3 regions of the Limnohabitans sp. INBF003 genome follow, and region 3 is predicted to be linked to each of the others. Evidence: predicted binding sites of a transcription regulator. Region 3 holds the regulator's gene; each other region holds the start of a gene.

Region 1 (7,606 bases), 740 kb from region 3:
GGTGCAGCCCATCGCCTTTGCCGCAGGGCAGGGCCATCTGCTGGAAAAAGCCTACGAAGGCACGGGCTGGGTGGTGGTGGGCTTGCTGCAGATCGCCGTCATGCTCGCGGTCATCGGGCCACTGCAACGCCTGTGGCCTGCCGAGACGCAGCACGACGCCAAGGCGGTGCGGGTGGATGTGCTTTACACCTTGATTCACCGCTTGGGGTTGTTCAAGCTGGGCATGTTTTTCACGCTCGATTACGCCTTTGAGCAAGGCTGGGGCGTGCTGCGCAGCATGGGCTGGCCCACGCTGCACCTTGACGGCCTGTGGCCCGGCGTGACCGACCTGGCGCTGCCGAGTTTTGTGCTTTATCTGGTGGTGTTTGACTTTGTGCACTACTGGGTTCACCGTGCACAGCACCAGTCCAACACCTGGTGGGCTTTGCATTCGCTGCACCACGCACAGCAGCAGATGAGCATGTGGACCGACAACCGCAACCACCTGCTGGACGATGTGGTGACCAGCCTGATTTTGTCCGCCGTGGCCGTGCTCATTGGCGTGGGCCCTGGGCAGTTTGTGGCGCTGGTGGCGATCAGCCAGCTCAGCGAAAACTTTCAGCATGCCAATGTGCGCATCTGGTTTGGCCACATCGGCGAGCGCCTGTGGATCAGCCCACGCTTTCACCGCAGGCACCACAGCATTGGCATCGGGCATGAATTTGAGGTTCAAGGTCGCAAGGTCTTGGGCGGCTGCAACTTCGGCGTGCTGCTGCCTTGGTGGGACATGCTGTTTGGCACGGCCGACTTCCAGCGCAAGTTCGACCCGACTGGCGTGCGCGATCAGGTGGAGCAGGGGCGTGATTACGGCCAGGGCTTTTGGACTCAGCAGTGGCGCGGCTTGTTGCGTCTGGCGGGTAAGGCCTGACAGCGCCGCAATCCCGCTGTTTCGTGCGCAACTGTTAAGCTTTCGGCCATGAAACTGTTGATCGATTCCTTTTGGCGTGCCGCCATGTATTGCCTGTATCCCCGGGTGATCGGCTTGTCGTGTTTGCCGCTGGTGCTGATCGTGGCCTTGTCCTGGTTGCTGGGGTATTTGTACTGGGACATGGCTGTGACGGGTGTGCGCGCCTGGCTGGATGTGTCGAGTTGGCTCTCGGTGGTGTGGCGCTGGCTGGAGGGCATTGGCTTGCCCAACCTCAAGACCGTGGTGGCGCCCTTGATGGTGATTTTTTCGGTCACGCCGCTGGTCGTGGTGGCCTGTTTGTTGGCCGTGTCTTTTTTGATGACGCCTTCGCTCACCCGCTTGGTGGCCGATCGGCGGTTTGCGGGTCTGCAGCGCAAGCACGGTGGCAGTTTGCTGTTCAGTTTGTGGTGGACCTTTTTGTCTTTGCTGCTGGCGCTGGGCGCTTTGTTGTTGACGCTGCCCATGTGGCTGGTGCCGCCTTTGGCCATGGTGTTGCCTGCGCTCATCTGGGGCTGGCTGACTTACCGGGTCATGGCCTTTGATGTATTGGCCGAGTTCGCCAGCGCCGACGAACGGCACACCCTCATGGCCCGCCACCGCATGAGCTTGTTGGGCATGGGCGTGGTCACAGGCCTCATGGGTGCAGCGCCCAGTCTGGTGTGGGCATCGGGGGCCTTGTTTGCGGCCGCCTTTGTGATCCTGGTGCCGGTGGCCATCTGGATCTACACCCTGGTGTTTGCCTTTTCATCGTTGTGGTTTGCCCACTTTGCGTTGGCGGCTTTGCAGGCTTTGCGCGCCGAGCCGTTGAACGCCATGGTGGACGATGTCTTGCCTGCTGCGCCTGCGTCTCCCCATGCCGCAGCCAAGCTGGGGATGGACCCCAATGACCCGTCCGCTGACGTGACCGATGTCGAACCACGGCGCGCGAGCTGAGATCCTTTGCAGAAAGTTGTTTGACCATGACCCCCACTTTTGGCCTGATCATCATTGGTGACGAAATCATGTCCGGCAAACGCCAGGACAAGCACATGCCCAAAGCCATCGAGCTGCTGTCGGCACGCGGTCTGACACTGACTTGGGCCGAGTATGTGGGCGATTCGCCCGAGCGCATCACCGCCACCTTGAAGCGCGCCTTTGAGTCGGCTGATGTGGTGTTCAGTTGCGGCGGCATTGGGGCCACGCCCGATGACCACACCCGCCAGTGCGCTGCACGGGCGCTGGGTGTGCCGCTGGCGCTGCACCCCGAGGCCAAGCGGCTCATTCAAGAGCGCATGCAGTACACGGCCAAAGAACAGGGTGTGCCTTACGAGCCCGAGCGCGATGACAACGTGCACCGCCTCAACATGGGCGTGTTCCCCGAAGGGGCCGACATCATCCGCAACCCGTACAACAAGATTCCAGGTTTCCGCTGCCAGGGCGCAGGTGGGGGCAGGGTGCACTTTGTGCCGGGCTTTCCGGTCATGGCCTGGCCCATGATTGAGGCCGAGTTGGATGCGCATTACGCGAGTCACTTTCAGCAAAACGCCTGGCTGGAAAAATCGGTCATCGTGCTCGGCTCGATGGAGGCCACGCTGACGCCTTTGATGGAGGCCATTGAAGCGGGGCACCCGGGTGTCAAGGTGTTCAGTCTGCCCAGCGTGGACCACCCGCAATGGGGGCGTCACATTGAGCTGGGGGTCAAAGGGGAGCCTGCCCGCGCCGAATTGGCCTACCGGGATTTGCGCCAAGGCCTGATGGCCTTCAAGCTGGAATATGGCCCCGAATTGGTGCGTTGATTTAAAATTCACCAAAATGGTGCAAAATTGCACAATTAAAGTGCATGGGTGCCGTGCGAGTCGTTGAGGCATTTGTTGGGAGGCCCTGAAAATCCTGTGTCCAAGGCTGTGGAGCTTGCCTACAAGGCGTGGCCTGTTCTTTTTTCTGCGTCTCAGGCGGCCAATCGAGCCTCCTCAGGGCACAATCTTGGGATGCTCAGGTGCAAGTTTTTAAGTCAAGTTGGCACAGAAACTGCAAGACCCGTGCGTAAGCTTTTTAACCCCTTTCCATTCAGGAGAATTTGATGGCCAAGACCGTCGCAGACGTGATGAAGATGGTGAAAGAGAACGAAGTCAAGTTCGTTGACTTCCGTTTCACCGATACCCGTGGCAAGTGGCAGCACATCACTGCGCCCGTGTCGCAGTTCGACGAAAACAAGTTCGAAGAAGGTCAAGCGTTTGACGGCTCTTCGATTGCTGGCTGGAAAGGCATTGAAGCTTCGGACATGTTGTTGATCCCCGATCCCAACAGCGCGATCATTGACCCTTTCTTCGAAGAAGTCACTTTGGTCCTGATCTGCGACGTGATCGAGCCCACAGATGGCAAGGCCTACGAGCGTGACCCACGTTCCATTGCCAAGCGCGCCGAGACATACCTCAAGCAATCGGGCATGGGCGATACCGCCTACTTCGGTCCCGAACCCGAATTCTTCTTGTTTGACGACGTGCGTTGGAGCACCGAGCCGAACAACACCTTCTACGCCATCGACGAAGCCGAAGCCCCATGGAACAGCGGCACCAAGATGGAAAACGGCAACAGCGGTCACCGTAACCGCGTTAAGGGTGGCTACTTCCCAGTGCCCCCCGTGGACAGCACGCACGACATGCGCAGCGAAATGTCTTTGATCCTCGAATCCGTGGGCATCCCGGTCGAAGTGCACCACCACGAAGTGGCTGGCGCAGGTCAGTGCGAAATCGGCACCAAGTTCTCCACCCTGGTGGAGCGTGCTGACTGGACATTGCTGCAAAAGTACGTGATCCACAACGTGGCCAACGCTTACGGCAAAACCGCCACCTTCATGCCCAAGCCCTACGCTGGCGACAACGGTTCCGGCATGCACGTTCACCAGTCCATCTGGAAAGACGGCAAGAACCTGTTTGCAGGCAACGGCTACGCTGGTTTGTCTGATCTCGCCTTGTACTACATCGGCGGCATCATCAAGCACGCCCGTGCTCTGAACGCGATCACCAACCCCGGCACCAACAGCTACAAGCGCTTGGTGCCTCACTACGAAGCCCCTGTGAAGTTGGCTTACTCGGCCAAGAACCGCTCGGCTTCGATCCGCATTCCCAACGTCGCCAGCGAAAAAGGCCGCCGTGTGGAAGCTCGCTTCCCCGATCCATTGTGCAACCCTTACCTCGGCTTCGCGGCCTTGTTGATGGCTGGCTTGGACGGTATCGAGAACAAGATCCATCCCGGCGAAGCAGCGACCAAAGACCTGTACCACTTGCCTCCAGAAGAAGACAAGTTGGTGCCCACCGTTTGCTCCAGCCTGGACCAAGCTCTGGAAGCACTCGATGCAGACCGTGCCTTCCTGACCAAGGGTGGCGTGTTCACCGACTCGTGGATCGACGCTTACATCGAATTGAAGATGCAAGAAGTCAACCGCAGCCGCGTGGAAGTGTCGCCTGTTGAATACGACATGTACTACTCGCTGTAAGCGGTATGCGCCATATTGCACATCCCCGTGCAATACAAACAAAGGACGGCTTCGGCCGTCCTTTTTTTTGCAAAGACGTGACACCATGACCGCGCCAGTCTCCCGATTTCAGGCATTCGATTTGTTGGCCACACCGGTGGCGGTGTTGCAGGGGCAGGGGCGCGTGCGCTTTGTCAATGCGGCGCTGGAAGACGCTTTGGGCATGTCCAGACGCACGCTGTTTGACACCCACCTGCCCGATTATTTTCTGGACCCGCAGCCGCTGATCACCGCTTTGGTGGGCGCTCAGTCGAACGAGTTTGCCGCGCTGCGCTACGAAGCCCAAATGCGCCGTGTGCACCACGAAGACCCCTTGCCGGTGCACGTGATCGTGGCACCCTCGGATCAGGATGGCGAGGTCATCGTCGAGTTGTTGCCTGTCGAGCAACAAACAAGGCAAGAGCGAGAAGAGCGCCTGCTGGAGCAAGCCCAGGCCAACAAAGAGCTGATCCGCAACCTGGCCCACGAGATCAAGAACCCGCTGGGCGGCATTCGGGGCTCGGCACAGTTGCTGGAGATGGAGCTGGACAGCAAGGAGCTGACCGAATACACGCAGGTCATCATCCACGAAGCCGACCGCCTGCAAACCCTGGTGGACCGCTTGCTGGCACCGCACCGCAGGCCGCATGTGGTGGGCGATGTGAACATCCATGAGGTGTGTGAGCGTGTGCGCACCCTGATCCTGGCCGAGTTTCCTCGCGGCCTCAAAGTGGTGCGCGACTACGACATCTCAATCCCCGAGTTTCGGGGTGACCGCGAACAACTCATTCAGGCCGTGCTCAACATCGCGCACAACGCAGCGCAAGCACTGCAAGAACGCATCGCGCAAGGCGATGGCCAGATCACGCTCAAGAGCCGCATCTTGCGACAAGTCACCTTTGGCAAGCAGCGTTATCGCCTGGCATTGGAATTGCATGTGATTGACAACGGGCCTGGTGTTCCAGACTCGATCAAGGACCGCATTTTTTTCCCGCTCATATCGGGACGCGAAGGCGGTTCGGGCCTGGGGCTCACATTGGCGCAAACCTTTGTGCAACAGCACCACGGCATGATCGAGTGTGACAGCGAGCCTGGCCGTACGGATTTCAAGATCTTGATTCCGTTGCCCTGAATTTAAGAAAGCGCCACGTTGATGAAGCCGATCTGGATCGTAGACGATGACCAATCCATTCGCTTTGTGCTTGAAAAAGCACTGTTGCGAGAAGGCTTGCCCACCCGCAGCTTCACCAATCCGCGTGAGGTGATCAAGGCGCTGGACTCGGAAGACCCGCAGGGCGGCCCCCAGGTGCTGGTGAGCGACATCCGCATGCCGGGTGGCTCGGGACTGGATTTGCTGGCCACCATCAAGCAGCGCCTGCCCGGTTTGCCGGTCATCATCATGACCGCGTTTTCTGATCTGGACAGCGCCGTGTCGGCCTTCTCTAGTGGCGCGTTTGAATACCTGCCCAAACCGTTTGACTTGCCCAAGGCGATCGAGCTGATCCGCCGCGCCGTGGGCGAGAGCCAACGCGAAGAAGTGACCGAAGAAAAACAGGTCGATGCCCCCGAGATGCTCGGCCAAGCCCCGGCCATGCAGGACGTGTTCCGTGGCATTGGCCGACTGGCGCAAAGCCATGTCACGGTGCTCATCACGGGTGAATCGGGTTCGGGCAAAGAGCTGGTGGCGCATGCGCTGCACAAGCACTCGCCCCGCGCCGGGCAACCCTTTGTGGCCATCAACACGGCGGCCATTCCCAAAGACCTGCTGGAGAGCGAACTCTTTGGCCACGAGCGCGGCGCGTTCACGGGCGCGCAAGCCTCGCGCCGGGGCCGCTTTGAGCAGGCCGATGGCGGCACGCTGTTTCTTGACGAGATCGGCGACATGCCGTTTGATTTGCAGACCCGCTTGCTGCGCGTTTTGTCGGACGGCAACTTTTACCGCGTGGGCGGGCACAGCGCCGTCAAGGCCAATGTGCGCGTGATCGCGGCCACCCACCAGGATCTGGAGCAGCGCGTCAAGGAGGGCGTGTTTCGCGAAGACTTGTTCCACCGCCTGAACGTGATCCGCCTGCGCCTGCCCGCCCTGCGCGAGCGGCGCGAAGACGTGCCCATGCTGGCGCGCTACTTCTTGCAGCGCAGCGCACAACAATTGGGCGTGGAGCCCAAACGCATCTCGGATGCTGCGCTCGACCGCCTGAGCCATTTTCAGTTTCCGGGCAATGTGCGCCAACTTGAAAACATCTGCCACTGGCTCACGGTGATGGCCCCGGCACAAGTGATCGAAGTGAAAGACTTGCCGCCCGAAGTGCTGGACAACCGTGGAGCCATCGCACCTTCGGCGCAGCCGCTGCATGCAACCTCGGCCTCCGTTGAGGGGGCAGAGTCTGTGGCGTTTTCTGCGCCCGGTGTGGACGCTTTGCAGGCACTTGAATCCCTGGTGTTGGGCACTCCGTCTGCCGCGGCAGCCAGCGGTTCACCGGTTTTGGTGGGGGCCGCCAGCGCATGGGAGCCCGGTCTGGAGCAGGAAGCGCTTAACCTGCTCAACAGCGGTCGCACCGATGTGTGGGATGTGCTGACCCGCCGCTTTGAAACCAGCCTGATTCAAGCCGCTTTGGCCACCACCCGGGGGCGGCGCATCGAAGCGGCCCAAAAGCTGGGCATCGGCCGCAACACCATCACCCGCAAGATCCAGGAACTGGGCATCGACGACTGAAGGTCGGTTCCTGGTGTTGTGGGAGGCCACTCAACGGTCTTTTGTGGGAGGTCGCCCCTGCGGCCGAATGGTGGCGCTGGCGCTCATGTTGGCGTTGGCCCCTCAGACATTCGCGAGCAGGGGCTTGCTCCCACCAGGGTACTGGCTCCAGGGCGTGTCAGTTCTTGCGGGCCACCCAATATGTCGCGCCTTCGGGCCCGTATTGCTCTGCGTGTGGTTCGTCGCGGTTCAGCGTGAACTCGTCGCCTGGCGTCAGGTAGCGCTTTTGGGCCGTGCCATCGGGGGCGGTGCAGCTGAGCCACATCTGGCCTTCTGTCACCCGCGCTTTGACACCAAAAGGGTGGGTGTGCGTGTCCAGCACCACGTTGGGCTCCCAGGTGCGTTCGAGCACTTCGTCAAAACCTTCGGCCAGGGCTTTCGCTTTGAATGCTTCAAAAGTCATGGTGACAACCTC
Region 2 (7,606 bases), 430 kb from region 3:
GCGCGGGCCTGACGCACCAGGCTTTGCACGGTGGCATCTGTTTCGGCAGCCAAGGCCTTGTCCAGCAAGGGCTTGCGGCTGGCATCGGGTTCTTTGAGCAATGACAAGGCCGCCAGGCGACGCACCTTCACATCAGGGCTGAACAACTTGAGCGCCGCCAAGGCGGTGTCGAGTTCGCCACGCAGGCGGTTGTTCAGCATCACATCTTCGGCATCAGCAGGCACGGGCACCGACTGGCCCGTGACCGGGTCTGTGCCCTGGCCATCACGGACCATGATCACCTGGTCTTTGCTGATCTTGACGACATCGTCCGACAGCGCCTGCAGGTAGGCTGCCGTTTTTTCATCGCCCTGGGCCACCGCTTTGGCCAGTGCTTCCACGCGGGCATCGCTCTCTCCGACCGCAATGCCACGGGCCTCCTGAACCGTCAAGGCGTGCGCAGCCGTCAGGCCCCACACGGCGCTGACGATCAACGCACCTTTCACCATCCATTTTTTCATTTTGCTCATCTCTGGGTCTGACAACGCTGCGGACTGATGCCTCAGCTCCGGCAAACAGTCATGTCGGGGCTGAAGCCACCGACCTACAAAGTACAAATTGACCTGTAGGCCGGAGCTTCTACTCCGACAGGGTTCACGCTTTCAAACGATCACTTCTTAACCGATCACTTCTTGGCAGGTTCGTCAGGCTTGACGTCGTTGCCGGGGATGTAAGGGCTCCATGGCTTGGCTTTGACCGGACCCGGTGTCTTCCACACCACGTTGAACTGGCCATCGGCCTTGATCTCGCCGATGAACACCGACTTGTGCAGGTGGTGGTTTTTCTCGTCCATCTTGCTGGTGATGCCACTTGGTGCTTTGAAGGTTTGACCGGCCATGGCAGCAATGACTTTGTCGGTGTCAGTCGACTTGGCTTTTTCAACGGCTTGCTTCCACATGTTGATGCCGATGTAGGTCGCTTCCATCGGGTCGTTGGTCAAAGGCTTGTCTTTGTGACCGGCGATGCCCTTGGCTTTGGCATAAGCCGCCCACTTCTTGGTGAACTCGTCGTTGGCCGGGTTCTTGATGCTCATGAAGTAGTTCCATGCAGCCAAGTGACCGACCAAGGGCTTGGTATCCACGCCGCGCAATTCCTCTTCACCCACCGAGAAGGCCACCACGGGCACGTCTTTGGCTTTCAGGCCCGCGTTGCCCAGTTCTTTGTAAAAAGGCACGTTGGAGTCGCCGTTGATGGTGGAGACCACAGCGGTCTTGCCACCGGCAGAAAACTTCTTCACATCAGCCACGATGGTTTGGTAATCACTGTGACCAAACGGGGTGTACTTCTCATCGATGTCGGAATCTTTCACGCCTTTGCTTTTCAGGTAAGCGCGCAAAATTTTGTTGGTGGTGCGGGGGTACACATAGTCGGTGCCCAGCAAAACCCAGCGCTTGGCCGCGCCGCCTTCTTTGCTCATCAGGTAATCCACTGCGGGAATGGCTTGCTGGTTGGGCGCTGCGCCTGTGTAGAACACGTTTTTGGACAGCTCTTCACCTTCGTATTGCACGGGGTAGAACAGCAGGCCGTTCATTTCTTCCACGACGGGCAACACCGATTTGCGGGACACCGAAGTCCAGCAACCAAAGATCACCGAAACTTTGTCTTGACCGAGCAGCTGCTTGGTTTTCTCAGCAAACAAAGGCCAGTTGGAAGCGGGGTCCACGATCACGGGCTCCAGCTTTTTACCGAGCACGCCACCTTTGGCATTGATCTCGTCAATGGCCATGAGCACGGTGTCTTTCAACACGGTCTCGGAAATGGCCATGGTGCCCGACAGGCTGTGCAGCACGCCCACCTTGATGGTGTCAGCGGCCAGTACCTGAACAGAAAAAGTCAAACTGCCCGCCACCAAGGCTGCGGCGGTGGCGAGGGCTTTGAGGTTGCCACGGCGGTTCATCATGAGATCACTCCAATCAGGGAAGTAGGTTTGTTCAACAAAAGGGCGGAGCGCTTGCAACGCTGGAACCTCTCTTGCAAGCGGCGTGCCAACCCAAAGCAGAACCCTTGCACCCACTTCATGGCCATGGCATTGCCCTAGAAATTTTCCAAGCCCCTATAAAGGGCACGCTCTTTGCTTGATGGGATGCATTCAATGCACCCACTCTTTCAGAACGCACCAAAATGGAATTAACCCCTCGAGAAAAAGACAAGCTGCTGATCTTCACAGCAGGCCTTTTGGCCGAGCGCCGCAAAGCGCGCGGACTCCAACTCAACTACCCGGAAGCCATTGCGCTGATCAGCGCCGCCGTCATGGAAGGCGCACGGGACGGGAAGACCGTGGCCCAACTCATGAGCGAAGGCCGCACCGTTTTGACGCGTGCCGACGTGATGGACGGCATCGCCGAAATGATCCCCGACATCCAGGTGGAGGCCACTTTCCCGGACGGCACCAAATTGGTGACCGTGCACCAACCCATCGTTTGAACATTCAAAAGGACACCCATGAAAAATTTGGCTTTGACACTTTCTTTCGCCCTCTTGAATCTGGGCTCTGCCGCTTGGGCACACGACGGGCACGGCCTGGGAGGTTCCCACTGGCACAGCACCGACGTGCTCGGCTTTGTGGTCGCAACCGGCTTGGTGGCCCTGGCTGTTTATTTGGGAAAAAAGTGAGTCGCGTATGACCCCCGGAGAACTTTTGATTGACCCCGGCCAACACGCCCTGAACGTGGGCCGTCGCACCTGCACGCTGGTGGTGCAAAACGCCAGTGACCGCCCCATTCAGGTGGGCTCGCACTACCACTTTGCCGAGACCAACGCAGGCCTGCGCTTTGACCGCGCTGCGGCACAAGGCATGCGGCTGAACATCGCCTCGGGCACCGCCGTGCGTTTTGAGCCCGGCCAGCAACGCACGGTAGAACTGGTGGACTACGCCGGTGACCGCGTGGTGTTCGGTTTTCGGGGCCTGACCAACGGGCCACTTGACGGTGCACCCGACATCCTCCTGAACGACAACGCACAGAAAGCCACTTGACATGGCCCACATCGACAAACGCGCTTATGCCGAAATGTTCGGCCCCACCGTGGGCGACCGGGTTCGCCTGGCCGACACGGCCTTGGTGATCGAAGTTGAAAAAGACTTCACGCTGCAAGCCGGGGGCTACGGCGAAGAGGTCAAGTTCGGCGGCGGCAAAACCATCCGTGATGGCATGTCGCAATCACAGCGCACCAACAAAGAAGGTGCGATGGACTGCGTGCTGACCAACGCCCTCATCATCGACCACTGGGGCATTGTCAAGGCCGACATCGGCCTCAAAGGCAACCGCATCGCAGCCATTGGCAAGGCGGGCAACCCCGACACCCAACCGGGCGTGGACATTGTGATTGGCCCCGGCACCGAGATCATCAGTTGCGAAGGCCTGATCGTCACCGCAGGCGGCATCGACAGCCACATCCACTTCATCGCGCCGCAGCAGATTGACGAAGCGCTCGCCAGCGGCGTGACCACCATGCTGGGCGGCGGCACCGGCCCGGCCACCGGCACCTTTGCCACCACCTGCACGCCCGGCCCCTTCAACATCGAACGCATGATGCAGGCGGCCGACGCCTTTCCGATGAACCTGGGCTTTCTGGGCAAGGGCAATGCCAGCTTGCCTGCCGCGCTGCACGAACAGATCAGCGCAGGCGCGATTGGCCTGAAGCTGCACGAAGACTGGGGCACCACGCCCGCAGCCATCGACAACTGCCTGAGCGTGGCCGAAGAAACCGACACCCAGGTGGCCATCCACACCGACACGCTCAACGAGTCGGGCTTTGTCGAAGACACGGTGGCCGCCTTCAAAGGCCGCACCATCCACACCTTTCACACCGAAGGCGCGGGCGGCGGGCATGCGCCCGACATTTTGAAGGTGGTGGGCGAAGCCAATGTGCTGCCGTCGTCGACCAACCCCACACGGCCTTACACCATCAACACGCTCGACGAGCATGTGGACATGCTCATGGTCTGCCACCACCTGGACCCGGCGATTGCCGAAGACCTGGCCTTTGCCGAAAGCCGCATCCGCAAGGAAACGATTGCGGCCGAAGACATCCTGCACGACCTGGGTGCCATCAGCATGATGAGCAGCGACAGCCAGGCCATGGGCCGGGTGGGCGAGGTCATCATCCGCACCTGGCAGACCGCACACAAAATGAAGCAGCAACGCGGCAGCCTGCCCGGCGACACGGACCGCCACGACAACGCCCGTGTCAAACGCTACATCGCCAAATACACCATCAACCCTGCGATTGCGCACGGCATGAGCCACGAAGTGGGCAGCATCGAAGCGGGCAAGTGGGCCGATCTGGTGATCTGGAAACCCGCATTTTTTGGTGTGAAGCCCGCTCTCATCATGAAAGGCGGCTTCATCGCGCTGGCAGCCATGGGCGACCCCAATGCGTCCATCCCGACACCGCAGCCGGTGCATTACAGGCCCATGTTTGGCAGCTTTGGGGGTGCGCTCACGCGCAACTCGCTGACCTTTGTCTCGCAGGCGGGTTTGCAGGCGGGCATCGGTGCGCGTTATGGCTTGGCCAAAACACTGAGCGCTGTGAAGAACATTCGCCAAGTCGGCAAAAAAGACATGGTCCACAATGACTACGCGCCCTGCATGGAAGTCGATGCCCAGACCTATGCGGTGCGCGCCGACGGCCAGCTGCTGGTGTGCGAACCGGCCACCAGCCTGCCCATGACGCAACGCTATTTTTTGTTCTGAACGCCCATGCCCGATGTTTTTGTGGGAGCGAGCCCCTGCTCGCGAAAGCTCGTTCTGCGCTGGCCGTCATTCGCCCGCAGGGGCGGCCTCCCACAAAACAGATGCTCTGGCACTGTCTGTCGTCGCCAGATTCACATCCATTTTCAATGTCCACACTGATTCACTGCTCCAAACTCATGCCGCAAGGCCGCGGCCTGGCCCGCGTGCTGGTCCAACGCGCCAGCACCATCACCCTCGACTGGGACGTTCGCCAGAAAAGCCGCTTTGACGCGACCGACAGCAACAGCCGCCAGCTGGGCATCTTTTTGCCACGCGGCACCGTGGTGCGCGGCGGCGACGTGCTGGTGGCCGAAGATGGCTCGCTGATTCGCGTGGAGGCTGCACCGCAAGCGGTGCTGCGCATCACCGCGTGTGCCGAACACGGCTCGCCCTTCGACCTGACCCGCGCCGCCTACCACCTGGGCAACCGCCATGTACCGATCGAGCTGCAGCCCGACCACCTGAAGATCGAGCCCGACCATGTGCTGGCCGACATGCTGCGTGCCATGCACATGACGGTGGTGACCGTGTCGGAGCCCTTTGAGCCCGAAAGCGGCGCTTATGGTGACCACGGTGGCCATTCGCATGGCGGTCATGTTCACAACCACGACCACATACATTCACACGATGAGCAGGCCACAAGGGCCGAGCCCCATGTGCACGGCCCCGGTTGCAAGCATGAGCACTGACACCGCGCCTTCGGGTTTGTTGCAACTGATCTGGCTCGCATCACCTGCACTGCCAATCGGCGGCTTTTCGTACTCCGAAGGCCTCGAAGCCGCCATCGAGCAAGGTCTGGTGCACGACGAACACAGCGCCACCGATTGGGTGGTCGACCAGCTGCACCTGACGCAGTCGCGCGGCGACATGGCGGTGCTGGCGCAAGCCATCCCCGCCTGGCAGTGCATGGACACGACCCGCCTGCAAGCCTTGAACAACTGGGTCATGGCCACCCGCGAGACGGCCGAGATGCGCCTGCAAACCGAACAAATGGGCCGCTCACTGCTCGACTGGCTGCGCAACCTGCAACAAGCGAGCGACACGCAGTTGGCCTGCTGCGCAAAATTACCGCCCACCTACCCCCTGGCCATGGCGCTGGCCTTGTCACTGGCGCAAACGCCCATCGACCAAGCCCTGCAAGCCTGTGCCTTTGGCTGGGCCGAAAACATGACCCAAGCCGCGCTCAAGTCCGTGCCTCTGGGCCAAAGCGCAGGGCAGCGCATGCTGGCCCGGCTGTCCCGAGAAATACCGCTGGCGGTGCAAACCGCCATGCACCTGAACGATGAAGACCGCCAGGCCTTCAGCCCCATGTTGGCCATCCTGTCCGCCCGCCACGAAACCCAATACTCCCGAATCTTCCGATCATGAACAGCACATCCTCTTTTGCACTGCACCACATCCCGAACCGCACCAAAAAACTGCCGCCCCTGCGCGTGGGCATCGGTGGGCCGGTCGGCTCCGGCAAAACCACCCTGCTCGAAATGCTGTGCAAAGCCATGCGCAAGCGCTGGGACCTGATCGCCATCACCAACGACATTTACACCAAAGAGGACCAGCGCCTGCTCACCGTGAGCGGGGCCTTGCCCGCCGAGCGCATCATGGGTGTGGAAACGGGCGGTTGCCCCCACACGGCCATCCGCGAAGACGCGTCCATCAACCTCGAAGCCATCGACCGCATGCTGGAGAAGTTCCCCAATGCCGATGTGGTTTTCATTGAGAGCGGCGGTGACAACCTGGCCGCCACCTTCAGCCCCGAGCTGAGTGACCTCACGATTTATGTGATCGATGTGGCCGCGGGCGAAAAAATCCCACGCAAAGGCGGCCCCGGCATCACCAAGAGCGACCTGTTTGTCATCAACAAGACCGATCTGGCCCCGCATGTGGGCGCATCGCTGGACGTGATGCGGGCCGATACCGACCGCATGCGCCCCAACCCCGAGACCCGCCCCTGGGTCATGACCAACCTCAAAACGCTGGATGGCTTGGCCGAAGTGGTGGCATTTATTGAGAAAAGGGGCATGCTGAGCCAAGCTTGACCCGTTTCTGGCCGGAACCCCCACAAAACCCCGGTTTTAAATCGTTACAATCTGGCCCCAAGGAAGCGTGGCAGAGTGGTCGATTGCACCGGTCTTGAAAACCGGCGACTCGAAAGGGTCCGTGAGTTCGAATCTCACCGCTTCCGCCAGACACCCCCCATGCAAAACGCCCCTCTTGAGGGGCGTTTTGCATGGGGCTCGCCCAATCAGGCCTTGCCCACCAACATCGCCTCCACCAGCTCCTGCACCGCCAGTGCTTCTTCGGCTGTCGCGAGCTTGTGGGGCTTGCCTTGCAGCCACAAATCCACTTCGCTCAGCTGACGCTGCAACGCGCTGGTGCGGGGGTCTTCGGTGGTCCAGTCGAGTGCCTCCTGCCATGGCCCACCGTCTGAACGCCACAGTTGGTAGAACTCCCTGAACTGGTGGTTCATGCGGCTACCGCGCACGGTGACTTCTTGCCGATCGGGCTGCTGCCCCCCAGTGGTGGCCATCACCGTCACGGGCTTGCCGTCTGCTGTGGTCAGCCGCGCCAGCATGTCCAGCTCGCACAGTGTGGGGTCTTGGGGGTAACGCGGCAGGGCCTGTTGCAAAGTCAGTGGTCCCAAAAAGCGACCCGCCAAAAACAGGAAGTGTGAGATCACCTCCCGGGTGTAACCGCCTTCGTGGCGCAATCGCAGCCAATCGGCATCTTTTTGCCAGGCGCGGGGCCAGGCGGGGTAATTGACGACGATGTCAATGCCCAAAATCTCGCCTGTTTCACCCGCATGGATGGCCCGGTGCAGTTCTTCAAAACCCCGC
Region 3 (7,606 bases):
CCCCGGCGGCAAGCCACCCCATCCCCGTAAAATCGCTCCCTATGCTTTCTGCCAAACAACATTTGCTCACGGCCCTGGCCGCAGAGCTTGAAAAACTCCAACCCGGCGCCGGTGCGCGCGCGGCATTTGAATCCCCCAAAGTGGCCTCCCACGGTGACCTGGCTTGCACGGCCGCCATGCAACTGGCCAAGGCCCTCAAGCAAAACCCCAGGCAGCTGTCCGAAACCCTGCGCACGGCCTTGTTGTTGACGCCCGCATTTGAACGCTGGGTGGACGCGATCGAGATCGCCGGGCCAGGCTTCATCAACATCCGTCTCAAGGACGCGGCCAAGCAGGCGGTGGTCCACGAGGTGCTGCAAGCCGGTGCCGACTTTGGCAGCCAAAGCGCCAAAACCGACAAAGTGCTGGTCGAGTTCGTCTCGGCCAACCCCACCGGCCCCCTGCATGTGGGCCATGGCCGCCAAGCCGCCTTGGGCGACGCGATCTGCAACCTGCTGGCCACACAGGGGCAGCAGGTCTACCGCGAGTTTTATTACAACGATGCGGGCGTGCAGATTGGCACTTTGGCCAACTCCACCCAGCTGCGCGCCAAGGGCTTCAAGCCGGGCGATGCCGAGTGGCCCAGTGGCGAAAATGCACCGGCTTACAACGGTGACTACATCCAGGACATCGCCAACGACTTCATGGCTAAAAAGACCGTCAAGTCCGATGACCGCGAATTCACAGGCAGCGGTGACTTGAACGATCTGGACGGCATGCGCCTGTTTGCCGTGGCCTACCTGCGCCACGAGCAAGACCTGGACTTGAAGGCCTTTGATGTCCAGTTTGACAACTATTACCTGGAGTCGAGCCTCTACACCAGCGGCAAGGTCGACGCCGCCGTGCAAAAACTGCGCGAAGCGGGTAAGACCTATGAGCACGACGGTGCGCTGTGGCTCAAGTCCACCGACTACGGTGACGACAAGGACCGCGTCATGCGCAAGGGCGACGGGACCTACACCTACTTTGTGCCCGATGTGGCCTACCACATCACCAAATGGGAGCGCGGTTTTGGCCGTGTGGTGAACATCCAGGGCACCGACCACCACGGCACGATTGCCCGGGTGCGCGCAGGCCTGCAGGCTGCAGGCGTGGGCATTCCCGAGGGCTACCCCGACTACGTTCTGCACACCATGGTGCGCGTGATGCGGGGCGGCGAAGAGGTCAAGATCTCCAAGCGTGCCGGCAGCTATGTCACGCTGCGCGACCTGATCGAGTGGACCAGCAAGGACGCGGTGCGCTTCTTCTTGCTGTCGCGCAAGCCCGACACCGAATACATCTTCGACATCGACCTGGCGCTGGCGCAAAACAACGACAACCCGGTCTATTACGTGCAGTACGCCCACGCCCGCATCTGCTCGGTGCTGGCCGCTTGGAAAGAAAAAGACGGTGGCGATGTGGCCACCTTGGCCAAGGCCGATTTGTCGCCACTGCAAAGCCCGCAAGCCCATGCGCTCATGCTGGCTTTGGCCAAGTACCCCGAGATGCTGACGTCTGCGGCCACCGACTTTGCGCCGCACGACGTGACCTTTTACCTGCGCGACCTGGCCTCGCTGTACCACAGCTATTACGACGCCGAGCGCATCCTGGTGGACGACGAAGCGGTCAAGACCGCCCGCCTGGCCCTGGTCGCGGCCACCGCACAGGTGCTCAAAAATGGCCTGCAAGTACTGGGCGTGTCAGCACCCCAAAAAATGTGAACGGACTCAACAGCATGCAACTCCACCCCCAACGCGGCGGTACTTTTCTGGGCTTCATCATCGGGCTGGTGCTCGGTCTGGGTGTGGCTTTGGCTGTGGCCGTTTATGTGACCAAGGTGCCCACACCTTTTTCCAACAAAAACCAGCCACGCACCAACGACCAGGACGTGCAGGAAAGCCAGAAAAACAAGGATTGGAATCCGAACGGTGTGTTCCAGCCCAAACCACCCGCAGAGGTGCCCGCAAGCACCACCGCCACACCCGCACCGAATGCCGTCGCCGACAAACCCGCGCCCACGGCACCTGTCAAAAGCACACCCGAAGTCAGCAAGACCGAGCCGCGTCCAGCGGTCACTGCCGACCCTTTGGCTGATTTGGCCAAATCCAAGTCGGGGCTCTCAACCCCTGCCGCCCCCAGCGCCAGTGCCGATCCGTTTGACTACGTCATCCAGGTCGGCGCTTACCGGACCAGCAACGACGCCGATGCCCAAAAAGCCAAGCTGGCCATGATGGGCCTGGATGCCAAGGTCTCTGAGCGAGATCAAGCCGGCCGCACCATCTTCCGTGTACGCTTGGGCCCCTTTGCAGACAAAGCCGCCGCTGAAAAGATTCGCACCCGCCTGGAGGGCAGCGGCATTGAAAACACCTTGGTGCGTGTTCAGCGCTGAACCCACCCTTCATGATCTGGAGCACCCCATGAAACGCCGTTTCTTCTCTACCGCCTTGGTGACTGCCTCCGCGTGGCTCAGCACCTCTGCCGCCTGGGCCCAAGCTGTTGTGTTCAAGTCCGGCAAAGACTTCTTGACGCTGGACCGTCCTGTGGCCACCGAAGCGGGCACAGGCAAAGTCGAAGTCATCGAGTTCTTTTGGTACAGCTGCCCCCACTGCAATGCGTTTGAGCCCACCTTTGCCCAATGGGTCAAAAATGCGCCCAAGGATGTGGTGGTGCGCCGCATCCCAGTGTCTTTCCGCGACGACTTTGCGCCGCAGCAGCGCCTGTTTTTCACGCTCGAAGCCATGAATTTGCTCGACACCCTGCATGCCAAGGTGTTTGCTGCGGTCCATATTGAAAAGCTGCCACTCAACACCGATGCCAGCGTGCTGGCCTGGGCAGACAAGCAGCCCTTGGACAAAGTCAAGTTCAACGAGATCTACAAATCGTTTGGCCTGGCCAGCAAACTCAAGCGTGCGGTCCAATTGCAAAACGACTTCAAAGTCGAAGGCGTGCCCTCCTTGGGGGTGGCCGGCCGCTATTACGTGGACGGCACACTGGCTGGCAGCATGGAGCAAGCGCTGAAAGTGGCAGAAGCCCTGATCGCCCAGTCGCGCCCTGCCCAAAGCACCGCCAAAGCAGCCAAGAAGAAAAACTGAGCCTGCGCCAGCAGGCCCAACCCAAGCCCGCGGGTGAGTCACCTGAGCGGGCTTTTTTTATGCCTTGGCACACGCAGCAAGAGCGATCTGCTCGCTCTTGCCTCTACAATCAAAATTCGTCATCAGCAAGATTCATGCCCCCAATGACAATTCTCCGAACCATCAGCCTCCTCGCCGCAGCGCTGAGCTTGTTTTGCACGCCTGCCTGGGCCGAAAAAGCCGACCGAGACAAGCCCATGCTCATTGAGGCGGATGCGATGCGCCACGACGAAAACAAGCTGCTCACCCATTTCATCGGCAACGTGGTCGCTTTCAAGGGCACCATGGTGCTGCGCGGTGCGCGCATGGAAGTGCAACAAGACAAACAAGGCCAACAAGTGGCTCACGTCTGGGCGGCGCCCAAAGAACGGGTGTTCTTTCGCCAGAAACGCGAAGGGGTCGACGAGTTCACCGAAGGCGAAGGCGAAATGGCCATTTACGACAGCCAGGCCGATGTGGTGACACTGATCCAGCGGGCAGAGGTCCGGATTTTGCGCGGCACGGAATTGGCCGACCAAATCAATGGCGAAAAAATCGTCTTCAACAACACCACCGAAGTGATGACCGTTGATGCCCCCCCCAAAGGTGCCAAAGCCACAGACCCGCGCGACCAACGTGTGCGCGCTGTGCTGACCCCCCGGAAAACGGTCACGCCGTCGCCCCCCACAACGGCACCGACTTCGGCAGCCCCCGCACTGCGGACCAGCCCGAGTGCAGGCGAAAGTCAAAAACCATGAGCGAGCCACTGGTGACCAGTCGACTGGAAGCACACCACCTGAAAAAGGCCTATGGCAGCCGCAAGGTGGTGCACGATGTCTCCGTGCAGGTAGGCAAGGGCGAAGTGGTCGGTCTGCTGGGCCCCAACGGCGCTGGCAAAACCACCTCGTTTTACATGATCGTGGGCTTGGTCCGCGGTGATGGCGGCCAGATACTGATCGACGGCGAAGACGTGACGCGCATGCCCATCCACAAGCGCTCACGCATGGGTTTGTCTTATCTGCCGCAAGAAGCCTCCATCTTTCGCAAGTTGAGCGTGGCCGACAACGTGCGTGCCATTCTGGAGCTGCAAACCGATGCACAAGGCCAGGCACTGCCGCAGGCCGACATTGAAAAACGCCTGAGTGAACTGCTGGCCGACCTGCGGGTGGACCATCTGCGCGACTCGCCCGCCGTGGCCTTGTCTGGCGGCGAACGACGCCGGGTCGAGATTGCACGCGCCTTGGCCACCGACCCGCGCTTCATCTTGCTGGACGAACCCTTTGCCGGCATCGACCCGATCGCCGTCATCGAAATCCAGCGCATCATTGCCTTCCTCAAGCAACGTGGCATTGGTGTGCTCATCACCGACCACAACGTGCGCGAGACCTTGGGCATTTGCGACCACGCCTACATCATCAGCGAAGGCCGCGTGCTGGCGGCTGGCACCCCCGAAGAGATCGTGTCCAACACCGAGGTGCGCCGGGTGTACCTGGGCGAACACTTCCGAATGTGATGAACCGCATACCGTCCGCACACTACCTGAAAGCACAGCCATGAAACCCGGTCTGTCGCTTCGCATGTCCCAGCACCTGGCGCTGACGCCCCAGTTGCAACAATCGATCCGCCTGCTGCAACTGTCCACGCTGGAGTTGTCACAAGAGGTCGACCAGATGCTGGACGACAACCCGTTTTTGGAGCGCAGCGAAGAAGAAGCCCCCATGGAGGCTTTTGGCCTGGACCAGACCGACACCCGAGTGAGTCTGGGCGACCGCGTCAGTGAAACAGCCAGCACGGCCAGCAGCAGCGATGACAGCGCCAGCGAAACCCGTGACGAAGCCGTGACCGATGTGGCCGAAAGCTGGGACGGCGACGGCAGCGTGGACATGCGCCCCGACGACAGCGAATGGGGCGGCGACGCCGGACCACGCCAGAACAACGGCGAAGAAACCGCCGACGCCATCGACCTGGCCCGCAGCAGCGGCTCGCTCACCGACTTTTTGCACCGCCAGGCCTTGTCGCTGCGCCTGTCCGAGATTGACCGCGCGGCCCTGCGCTTTCTGATCGAGTCGCTCAACGACGATGGCTACCTGACCGACACCCTGCCCGAGCTGGCCGCCAGTCTGGCAGGCAGCGAGGACTACGAACAACTGGACGAACTGGTGCACCGCTTCACCGTGGCGCTGGGTTTGCTGCAATCGCTCGAACCGGTGGGCGTGGGTGCCCGCGACTTGGCCGAGTGCATGCGCATCCAGATCAAGGCCTTGCTCAAAGACGCACCCGACGACGAAGTCACCCAGGCCGCACTGGCCGTGTGTGCCCAGCCGCTGGAAATGCTGGCCAAACGCGACTTCAAGCGCCTGGCCGTGGCCTGCGGCCTGAGCGAAGCCATGGTCAAAGCCGCCATCCCGTTCATTGCCCGGCTGGAGCCCAAACCCGGCCGCCCGTTTGCGCAGGCCGAACAAAACATCGTCATTCCCGACGTGCTGGTGGTGAACACCAGCAAGACGGCCACGCCCAAATTCCGCATCCAGCTCAACCCCGACGTGATGCCCAAGCTGCGCGTGCACGACATCTATGCCAACGCGCTGCGTGGCAGCAAAGGCTCGTCACACGCGGGCTTGCAACAACGCCTGCAAGAAGCCCGCTGGTTCATCAAGAACATCCAGCAGCGCTTTGACACGATCCTGCGTGTGTCCACCGCCATCGTCGAGCGGCAAAAGAACTTTTTGACGCACGGCGAGCTGGCCATGCGCCCGCTGGTGCTGCGCGAAATCGCTGACGAGTTGGGCATGCACGAGTCCACCATCAGCCGTGTGACCACGGCCAAATACATGTCCACGCCGCAAGGCACGTTTGAGCTGAAGTATTTCTTTGGCTCGGGCCTGGGCACCGACAGCGGCAGCGCGGCATCGAGCACCGCCGTGCGCGCGCTGATCAAGCAGTTTGTGGCGGCCGAAAAACCGGCCAAACCCCTGTCTGACAACCAGATTTCCGAAATGCTGAAAGAGCAAGGCATCGACTGCGCCCGGCGCACGGTGGCCAAATACCGCGAAGCCCTGAAGATCGCGCCTGCGAACCTGCGCAAAACCCTTTGAGAGTATTCGAGTGAATTCATTGAACCTGTTCATGCCTTGCGCCGCTGGCGTCGAGGGCTTTTTGGCCGACGAGGTCCACGCCATCACGGGGCTGACCGGCCATGACCTGATGACCGGACGCGGCGGCGTGATGGCCCGCGCCTCCTGGCGCGACGCCATGCGCATCAACCTGCACAGCCGCCTGACCCAGCGCGTGCTGGTGCAGCTGTCGGTGACCGACTACCGCAACGAAAACGACCTGTACAACGCCGCCAGCGAAGTGGCCTGGGAAATCTGGTTCACACCCAAACAAACCTTCAAAATCGACATCACGGCGCAACACAGCCCGCTGACCAGCCTGAACTTTGCGGCCCTCAAAATAAAAGACGCGGTGGCCGACCGTTTTCGCGCCAAACGCGGCGAGCGCCCCAGCGTGGACACCACCTGGCCCGATGTGCGCATTTATGCCCACGTCACGCCCGAAACCCTCACGCTCTACATCGACACCTCGGGTGAGCCGCTGTTCAAGCGCGGCTGGCGCACCGACAAGGGCGACGCGCCTTTGAAGGAAACCCTGGCCGCCGCCATGATCGCGGCCAGTGGCTGGGACGCCACCGTGCCTTTGTATGACCCCTGCTGCGGCAGCGGCACCATCCCGATCGAAGCGGCTCAAATCGCCTGCGGCATTGCCCCCGGTTTGCAGCGGCGCTTTGGTTTTGAAAAGCTATTGCCCTTCCAGAACCACGTGTGGCAAGGCCTGATCGAAGAAGCCCGCGATCTGGAGCACGAACCCACCGCGCCCATCTTTGGCAGCGACGTGGCCTTCCGCATGGTTGACTTTGCCGAGCGCAATGCCGAGCGCGCAGGGGTGTCGGGCGTGATCGAGTTCCGGGGTGGCGACGCGTTGCAACGCATGCCGCCTTGCGAAACACCCGGCATCATGCTGCTCAACCCACCTTATGGCGAGCGGATCGCCGCAGCGGGTGTGGCCGGGCGCGGGCGTGACAACTTCCAACCTGGTGCCCTTTCGGATGCCCGTGCAAGTTCCCGTGCCGCCGACCAAAGCCACCACCGCGAAACCGCCCAGACCGACGACGGCGGCGACTTCTTTGCCCAACTGGCCAGCCACTGGAAGAAGAACTACAGCGGCTGGAGCGCCTGGATGCTCACGCCCGACCTGAAGCTGCCCGGCAAAATGCGCCTGAAAGAATCGCGCCGCGTGCCCATGTGGAACGGTCCCATCGAATGCCGCCTGTTCCGCTTTGACATGATCAAGGGCAGCTTGAAGCGCACGCCCAACGATGGCCCCAACAGCCCAGCGGGCACGCCCGAACCCGACACATCGGGAACGTCTGCCCCATGAGCCTGGAGGTGAGCGTTGAGGTGGGCACGGTTCTGAGCGAA

The links. Region 3 encodes sigma-54, which starts transcription at its own class of promoters, with help from an activator protein. Its sites were predicted from a motif close to TGGCANGNAANCTGCTTT; they were not measured.
Region 1: the regulator sigma-54 is predicted to act here: its motif matches at 2,943-2,960, upstream of glnA (type I glutamate--ammonia ligase).
Region 2: the regulator sigma-54 is predicted to act here: its motif matches at 2,010-2,027, upstream of urtA (urea ABC transporter substrate-binding protein).

Annotation. Positions count from the first base shown of each region.
Region 1 is NZ_AP029222.1:924,349-931,954, forward strand. It holds gene ACZ5VE_RS04445 (sterol desaturase family protein) at 1-907, shown strand, start outside; gene ACZ5VE_RS04450 (EI24 domain-containing protein) at 956-1,879, shown strand; gene ACZ5VE_RS04455 (competence/damage-inducible protein A) at 1,906-2,721, shown strand; gene glnA (type I glutamate--ammonia ligase) at 3,006-4,421, shown strand; gene glnL (nitrogen regulation protein NR(II)) at 4,507-5,571, shown strand; gene ntrC (nitrogen regulation protein NR(I)) at 5,593-7,152, shown strand; gene ACZ5VE_RS04475 (RluA family pseudouridine synthase) at 7,310-7,606, opposite strand, start outside.
Region 2 is NZ_AP029222.1:612,109-619,714, reverse strand. It holds gene urtB (urea ABC transporter permease subunit UrtB) at 1-500, opposite strand, end outside; gene urtA (urea ABC transporter substrate-binding protein) at 665-1,936, opposite strand; gene ureA (urease subunit gamma) at 2,161-2,463, shown strand; gene ACZ5VE_RS02965 (hypothetical protein) at 2,482-2,652, shown strand; gene ACZ5VE_RS02960 (urease subunit beta) at 2,660-3,013, shown strand; gene ureC (urease subunit alpha) at 3,015-4,733, shown strand; gene ureE (urease accessory protein UreE) at 4,889-5,461, shown strand; gene ACZ5VE_RS02945 (urease accessory protein UreF) at 5,451-6,140, shown strand; gene ureG (urease accessory protein UreG) at 6,137-6,808, shown strand; tRNA gene ACZ5VE_RS02935 (tRNA-Ser) at 6,870-6,957, shown strand; gene ACZ5VE_RS02930 (Gfo/Idh/MocA family protein) at 7,015-7,606, opposite strand, start outside.
Region 3 is NZ_AP029222.1:186,085-193,690, reverse strand. It holds gene argS (arginine--tRNA ligase) at 42-1,739, shown strand; gene ACZ5VE_RS00920 (SPOR domain-containing protein) at 1,754-2,407, shown strand; gene ACZ5VE_RS00915 (thiol:disulfide interchange protein DsbA/DsbL) at 2,436-3,110, shown strand; gene lptA (lipopolysaccharide transport periplasmic protein LptA) at 3,254-3,886, shown strand; gene lptB (LPS export ABC transporter ATP-binding protein) at 3,883-4,641, shown strand; gene ACZ5VE_RS00900 (RNA polymerase factor sigma-54) at 4,682-6,223, shown strand; gene ACZ5VE_RS00895 (THUMP domain-containing class I SAM-dependent RNA methyltransferase) at 6,234-7,565, shown strand.